DNA from 3 places in the Cohnella soli genome. Region 3 is predicted to be linked to each of the others. Evidence: predicted binding sites of a transcription regulator. Region 3 holds the regulator's gene; each other region holds the start of a gene.

Region 1 (2,272 bases), on a different contig from region 3:
TCGTCTCGCCCGGCCGCTGCGCCGCGCCTGCCGTAATAATGATGATACTGGCCCCGCGACAGTCTTCATAATCGCCGGCCCACACTTTCGTTTTCCCGACGAACGGAAGACCGTGGTTCATGTCGATCGCATCGCCTCTGGCTTTGTCCTTGTTAACGTCGATGAGCACCAGTTCGTCCACCCGTTCCCTCAGCAGCAGCGTGTACGCCGTTGTCGCCCCAACCGCGCCTACTCCGATAACAACAATCTTCGTTTTACTCATGTCGATCACTCTCCAATTCCGGTTTATTAACGTAGTGGTACATAAATCCCATTAACAATCCCCCGCCGATCAGATTGCCTAAGGTGACGGGGACTAGATTGTGAATAACGCCGCCTAAGGAAATGGTTCCCGGGTGATTCAGTACAAGCGCAATCGCAAATGTGCACATGTTGGCGATGCTATGCTCATATCCGGAAATGAAGAAACAGAATACGAACAGCATCATCGCGAACATTTTGGCCCCGTCGCCCTTCATCGACATCGGTACGAAAAACGCCAGACAGACAAGCCAGTTGCACAATATCGCTCGGAAGAACAGCTCCATCGTCGGCAAGTTCATCTTCTTGTCCACGACGCTGAGCAAGAACCCGTTCACCGACGACTCCGAGAACAGCCCTGTCGTGTAGATCAGCAGCGCGAAGAACGAAGCTCCGAGAATGTTGCCCAAGTAGCTGAACAGCCATAACCGCATAACAGAAGGCCATCGTATTCGGCGTCTTAACGCAGCGTACGTATAATAAAACGTATCTCCCGTAAACAAGTCGCCGCCGCCGTAACAAATTAATATAATGGCAGCCCCGAACGTAATCGCCGCCATCGGATACGTCATCGGCGAATGCTCCGCGTAGAAGAAGCTGCCCGTCTTGAAGGCGACGATGACGCCAAAGCCGATAAACATGCTGGCAAGCGCGGAACGGGCGATGTAACGGAGCCGGCTCGTCTCGAATATTCGATGTTTCTTGAGGGCGAGCTGCTCGACCTTCTCGAGCGCTTCAACTTCCATGCCGCTCCTCACCTTCTCTCTTTGGGTTACACGTAGAATACGCCATACCGCTCGCCCGCGATGTGAGAAACATCACATTTTCACGCATCAATCGAACGTTCGAATGTGACCCGCCTGCATACAGGAAAAACCCGGCCTCGAAAGACCGGGTTTTCTGCCGGAGCCGACATGAAGGTGCTCCTATTGCCATTTCGTCGCCCCGTTGAACTTAATCCTCGGCTTTGTGATGAAGCGGGCTTGTGTTCGCGAGAGCGACGAGCATTCTTTCGCCTTTCACCATCTCAGATTGGCACAACGGGCATTGATGCGTCGAGGAGAGCGCAAAGTTATCCCTCATCCATCCGTTGCAGTTGTCGTCCGAACAAGACCAGATTGCCGTTAATTCCTCGGGCAGCTCTTCGACCGTTTTTTTGCGAGAAGAATACAAGCTTATCCCTCTTTCCGTTTCACGATTTCCGATTCACGATTTCCGATTCCGTTTTGTGTGTAACCCATTTTAATATTAGCACAATCTTCTTATTTTATGAGACCAATCCTCAATTCGCCTGCCCATCCGGCAAATGTTTGGAATAAAAGTCATACCAATTGCCGTAAACGAAACGTTTGACGTCCGACTCGGAGTAGTGTTTTTGCAACAACTCGACCAATTGTCCGTATTTTCCCGCATGCTCCAGCCCGATCATCCATTCTTTGATTCCGTCGAAATCCGAACCTAAACCGAGGTGACGGCTGCCGCCAAGCGAACATACGCGGTCGATATGAGGCAATAATTTATCTATCGCAACCGGCTGGACCGCATCCACGAAAGGAGAAACGAACGTGATTCCCATGACGCCTTCCGAGCTGATGATCGACTTGATCTGCTCATCATTCAAATTACGTGGGTGCTGTCGAACAGCGTAAACATTCGAGTGAGAGGCGATAAACGGTTTATTGGAAAGCTCCGCCAGTTCCCAGAAGCCCCGTTCGGACAGATGGGAGACGTCTAAAATCATGCCAATTCGATTACATTCCTTGACGAGGTTTCTCCCTAGCTCCGTTAACCCGCCCCGTCTCGGCTCCAACACGCCGTCGGCTGCCCAATTCGCATAATTCCAAGTGATCCCGACACTTCGAACGCCCAGGTAGAATAAAATGCGAACATTCGCGAGATTTTCTTGCAACGCGTCAACACCTTCAAGCGACAACATGGCCCCAATGCTTCCCTCTGCGGCCACGCGACGCAA
Region 2 (2,272 bases), on a different contig from region 3:
TCTTGTCGTCCACTATCCAGTACTGTCGGGCTATGCGAACGAAGATGTTCAGAGCAAAGTTAATGCCGTGCTGAAGAAGGACGCGGAGCTTCAGGCGAAAGAAGGGCAGACGTCGCTGGAGGAGCCGCTCAACGACAGTTCGTTCGAGCCGACCAATCCGTACGCGTTCGAGGGCGATTACACGATCACCTATAACGAGAAGGGCAAGTTGAGCTTGTACGTCGATTACTATATTTACACGGGCGGCGCTCACGGTTCGACGGCGCGGACGACGTATACGTTCGATCTGGCGACGGGCGATCTGATCTCGCTGAAAGACGCGGCAGGCGGGAACTCCGACTACGTAAACATCATTAACGCGAAAATCAAAAGCGATATCAAAGCGCGTGGCCTGGGACTGATCGAACCGTTCAAGACGATCGAGCCGGACCGCGATTACTTCCTGAAACATAACGGTATCGTCGTCTATTTCGGTCAATACGAGTATGTGCCTTACGCGGCGGGCATGCCGGAATTCGAAGTGCCGTTCTCCTCCTTCGTGAAGTAGTAGAGCGTCGCATCATAGCTGCGTCAACTGGAGGAATCTCTCATGATCAACATGGACAACATCTATCTGATTAAGGACATTCCCGGATATACGCCGCAAGTCGGCCGACTACTGTCCATGATGAATTATGCGAGGTATACGACGTTGGCGGCGGTAAAGGATTTAACGGTGGACCAGCTTGATTTTCTCATGGATGCTCAAAGCAATTCGATTGGGGCGTTGCTAGCGCATTTTGCGGCCGTCGAATACGCCTATCAAATCGAAACCTTCGAAAAGCGCGACTTAAACGAAGAAGAAATGGCCATCTGGGGACCGGCACTGGATTTAGGGGATTCGGGTCGGGAGAAAATCAAGGGGAATGACCTCGCCTTCTACCTGCACCAATTGGAAGAAGTCCGAAACCGCACCTATGAACTGTTTAAGTCGGTTAACGATGATTGGCTGCACATGGAGGAAGAGTTCTGGCACGGCAAGCAGGCGAACCATTATTTTATGTGGTTTCATGTGTTCGAGGACGAGATTAATCATCGGGGACAGATTCGATTGATCAGGAAGCGGATGGGTGTGTAGCGGCATTTGCGGATACGTGCATCATTCTCGTTGGACAGGAAGCATCCTGCGCAGTTTGCGCGGGATGTTTTTTTTCGCAGAGAGATGAATTCCTCTAATATTGTGATTTAAATCACAATCATAATTCGCAAATGGATTTACAATAAAGACATGAAAGAGAGATCAACCAACAAGGACGGTGATCCCGATGTCAGCGAAACGATCTCACACATCGGTGAATAGGACGATACAGTCCAACGGATAATCGGAATATAACTTAAAGGCTCCACCAATTCCAATTAGGGAGTGATTAAGATGATGAAACTTTGGAGAGAACACCGCATAGCGGCGGTAATCATAACGATCGTACGGTTTGTTGTCGGGTATGCGTGGTTGACGGCCGGGTGGCACAAGCTTACCGGAGGAACCCCGTTTAACGCAGCGGGTTTCCTGAACAACGCCATTAACAACCCGATCGTAGACAAGGCGACAGGCCAGGCGGTCTACCCAACCTACCAAGCTTTCCTTGAACACTTCGCTCTTCCGAACGTCAAGATTATCAACGTCATGATTCCATGGGGCGAGTTTCTGGTAGGGCTCGGACTTATCCTCGGCACCTTGACGCTCACCGCCGCATTCTTCGGGCTGCTGATGAACTTCATGTTCCTGTTCGCCGGCACCGTAAACACGAACCCTTGGCTGCTGCTGCTCGGTATGCTGGTGGTCGTCGCCGGAACGAACGCAGGCCGCTTCGGACTTGACCGTTACGTGCTCCCGCTCCTTCATAAGGGCACTGATCGGCTGTTCCACCGCAAACCTAAAAACCCGGCAGCGGGAGCCGGAGAAGGGGCACTGGCCAAATAGCTTATCATAAACAAAACATCGGGGGCCTCCTCAGGGGAAGGCACCCGGTGTTTTGACGTTTCCGAATCGTTGAAGAGGGGACACAAAGCTCCAACTTCCGGTACAATAGAGGCGTTACAGAACTTTAGTCGAGAAAGCCCTTGGCTTTAGGCTTGGAATGAATCGACAATAGGACATGGGCTGTCCGCAGGCCAGCTTAATTGTCCTACATTGTTGCTGTTCTCGTTTTATGCAGTAGCCAAGACGACATCATTTTGTCACAACTCTTTCGATGCGAACATTTGTTTGGTATAATGTTTCCGAGGGAGGTGA
Region 3 (2,272 bases):
GTTTGTTGCGGCGCTGACAGCCTCGTTAGAGGAGATGGCGCGAACGGCGGGCGGGAGAATGCTCGTACTGTTCACGTCGCATCGAATGTTAAAAACGGTATACGGTCCTCTGAAAGATAAGCTGGAGCCTGCCGGTATTCAAGTGCTCGGCCAAGGGCTCGACGGAGGAAGTCGTAGTAGGTTGACGCAGCAATTCATCAAACAGCCGGCAACGGTGTTGCTTGGTACGAGCAGCTTCTGGGAAGGCATCGACTTGCCGGGGGATGCGCTTACGTGCCTCGCGATCGTCAGATTGCCTTTCCAGCCGCCTAACCATCCCGTCGCGGAAGCGAAAGCCGAGAAACTGCAGGCGGAAAACCAAAATCCATTCATGAAGCTGTCGCTTCCCCAAGCGGTTATCCGCTTTAAGCAAGGGTTTGGACGGCTCGTGCGAACGGCGACAGATCGCGGGATCGTGTTGCTTTACGATACGAGGGTTATCGAAACGTATTATGGGAAACATTTTCTGTACTCGCTGCCTGGGCCTAAAATGGAGCATTTACCGACGGCTTCACTCGCCGGTAGAGCGCGCGAGTGGCTGTTTCCCGAACAAGGAATAGAAAGAAGGGAACCAGAATGAAACCGATCAAAATTTCCGAGGCGGTCGTTCGGCGGCTGCCGATATACTTGCGTTTCCTTAATGAACTGAGCGTGAGCAATATTCACACGGTTTCCTCGCAGGAACTCGGAGAGAAGCTGGACTTGAATCCGGCGCAGATTCGTAAAGACCTCGCTTATTTCGGGGAGTTCGGCCGCAAGGGCGTCGGCTATAACGTCGATTACTTGATCGAGAAAATCCGCCAAATTTTGAAGCTGGACAAGACGCTGAACGTCGCCCTTGTCGGTACGGGCAACTTGGGACGGGCGTTGTGCAATTATAATACGTATATTAAAGACAATATGAAAATTGTCGCTGTATTCGACGCGGATGAGAGCAAAAAAGGGTCGATGATTAATCGGTTGACCGTTCAGCCGATGAACGAATTAAAAGAAACGGTGCAGCAACTGGACATCTCGGTAGGCATTATTACAGTGCCGGCAGCCGAAGCGCAAAATGTCGCAGACCAGTTCATCGCTTCCGGCGTCCGGGGCATTCTGAATTTCGCGCCGGTCGTCCTGAAAGCCGCGCCTGGCGTTCGCATTCATCATGCAGACTTTACAGCAGAGCTGCTTAGCCTTGCTTATTATATGGACTCGATCAACGGATCGAATGAAGGAGACGAATTTTGATGACGCGATTATTGATCGAGAACGGGTATTTCGTCACAATGAATGAGACGCTTCCGCAGTTTCAAGGCTGGATGGCAGTAGAAGGCGAGCGGATCGCCGCCATGGGAGAAGGAGAAGCGCCAGAGGAAGAGAAACGTCTTGCATCCGAGAAGCTGAATGGCAAAGGCTATTTGTTTATGCCGGGACTCGTGAACACCCATGGTCACGCGGCGATGTCTCTGCTTCGTGGGCTGGCAGACGATCTGGCATTGCAGGAGTGGCTGCAAAATCATATGTGGCCGACGGAAGCGAAGTTTACCGGGGATGACGTATATTGGGGGTCTGCGCTAGCCGCGGCCGAAATGATTAAGTCCGGAACGACGACGTTCGTCGATATGTATGATCATATGCACCGGGTTGCCGAAGTCGTCGAGCGTTCCGGCATGAGAGCGAGCTTGACGCGCGGCGCTATTGGACTGTGTCCGGAGGACGTCCAGAAGGCGAAGCTTGCGGATGCCATTCAATTCGCCAAAGACTGGCACGGCAAGGCAAACGGGCGTATTAACGTTATGATTTCGCCTCATGCGCCTTATACTTGCCCGCCAGATTTCATTTTGAAATTCGTAGAGGCGGCACACGATCTCGACTTGCCGATGCATACCCATATGTCGGAGACGATCGCCGAAGTCGAGCAGAATGTGCGCGATTATGGTTGCCGTCCGGTCGAACATCTCGATCGACTAGGCATGTTCGGGAGGCCGACGCTTGTCGCGCATGCCGTACATCTGAACGACGACGAAATTGCTTTGCTCGCTGAACGCGGCGTCGCCGTCTCTCATAATCCGGTCAGCAATTTGAAGCTGGCAAGCGGTGTCGCGCGCGTACCGGACTTGCTTAAAGCGGGTGTTAAGGTTTCGCTCGGAACAGACAGCGCTGCGAGCAATAATAATTTGGATTTGTTCCAGGAAATCTCGATGGCGGCGCTGCTTCATAAAGGCGTGTCCGGCGATCCGACCGTCATTCC

Evidence for each region. Region 3 encodes Rex, which represses fermentation and respiration genes when NADH is low (regulators of the CRP and FNR family bind a similar motif). Its sites were predicted from a motif close to TTGTGAAATATTTCACAA; they were not measured.
Region 1: a site for Rex is predicted at 1,107-1,124, ahead of ACFPOF_RS01735 (formate/nitrite transporter family protein). Genes of this name have one in related genera too.
Region 2: a site for Rex is predicted at 1,218-1,235, ahead of ACFPOF_RS17080 (DoxX family membrane protein). Genes of this name have one in related genera too.

Annotation. Positions count from the first base shown of each region.
Region 1 is NZ_JBHSMI010000002.1:316,604-318,875, reverse strand. Features, by position in the region: gene ACFPOF_RS01740 (L-lactate dehydrogenase) at 1-262, opposite strand, end outside; gene ACFPOF_RS01735 (formate/nitrite transporter family protein) at 255-1,046, opposite strand; gene ACFPOF_RS01730 (cold-shock protein) at 1,255-1,473, opposite strand; gene ACFPOF_RS01725 (dipeptidase) at 1,583-2,272, opposite strand, start outside.
Region 2 is NZ_JBHSMI010000028.1:176,130-178,401, forward strand. Features, by position in the region: gene ACFPOF_RS17070 (stalk domain-containing protein) at 1-547, shown strand, start outside; gene ACFPOF_RS17075 (DinB family protein) at 590-1,117, shown strand; gene ACFPOF_RS17080 (DoxX family membrane protein) at 1,412-1,960, shown strand.
Region 3 is NZ_JBHSMI010000025.1:155,895-158,166, reverse strand. Features, by position in the region: gene dinG (ATP-dependent DNA helicase DinG) at 1-619, shown strand, start outside; gene ACFPOF_RS13580 (redox-sensing transcriptional repressor Rex) at 616-1,269, shown strand; gene ACFPOF_RS13575 (amidohydrolase) at 1,263-2,272, shown strand, end outside.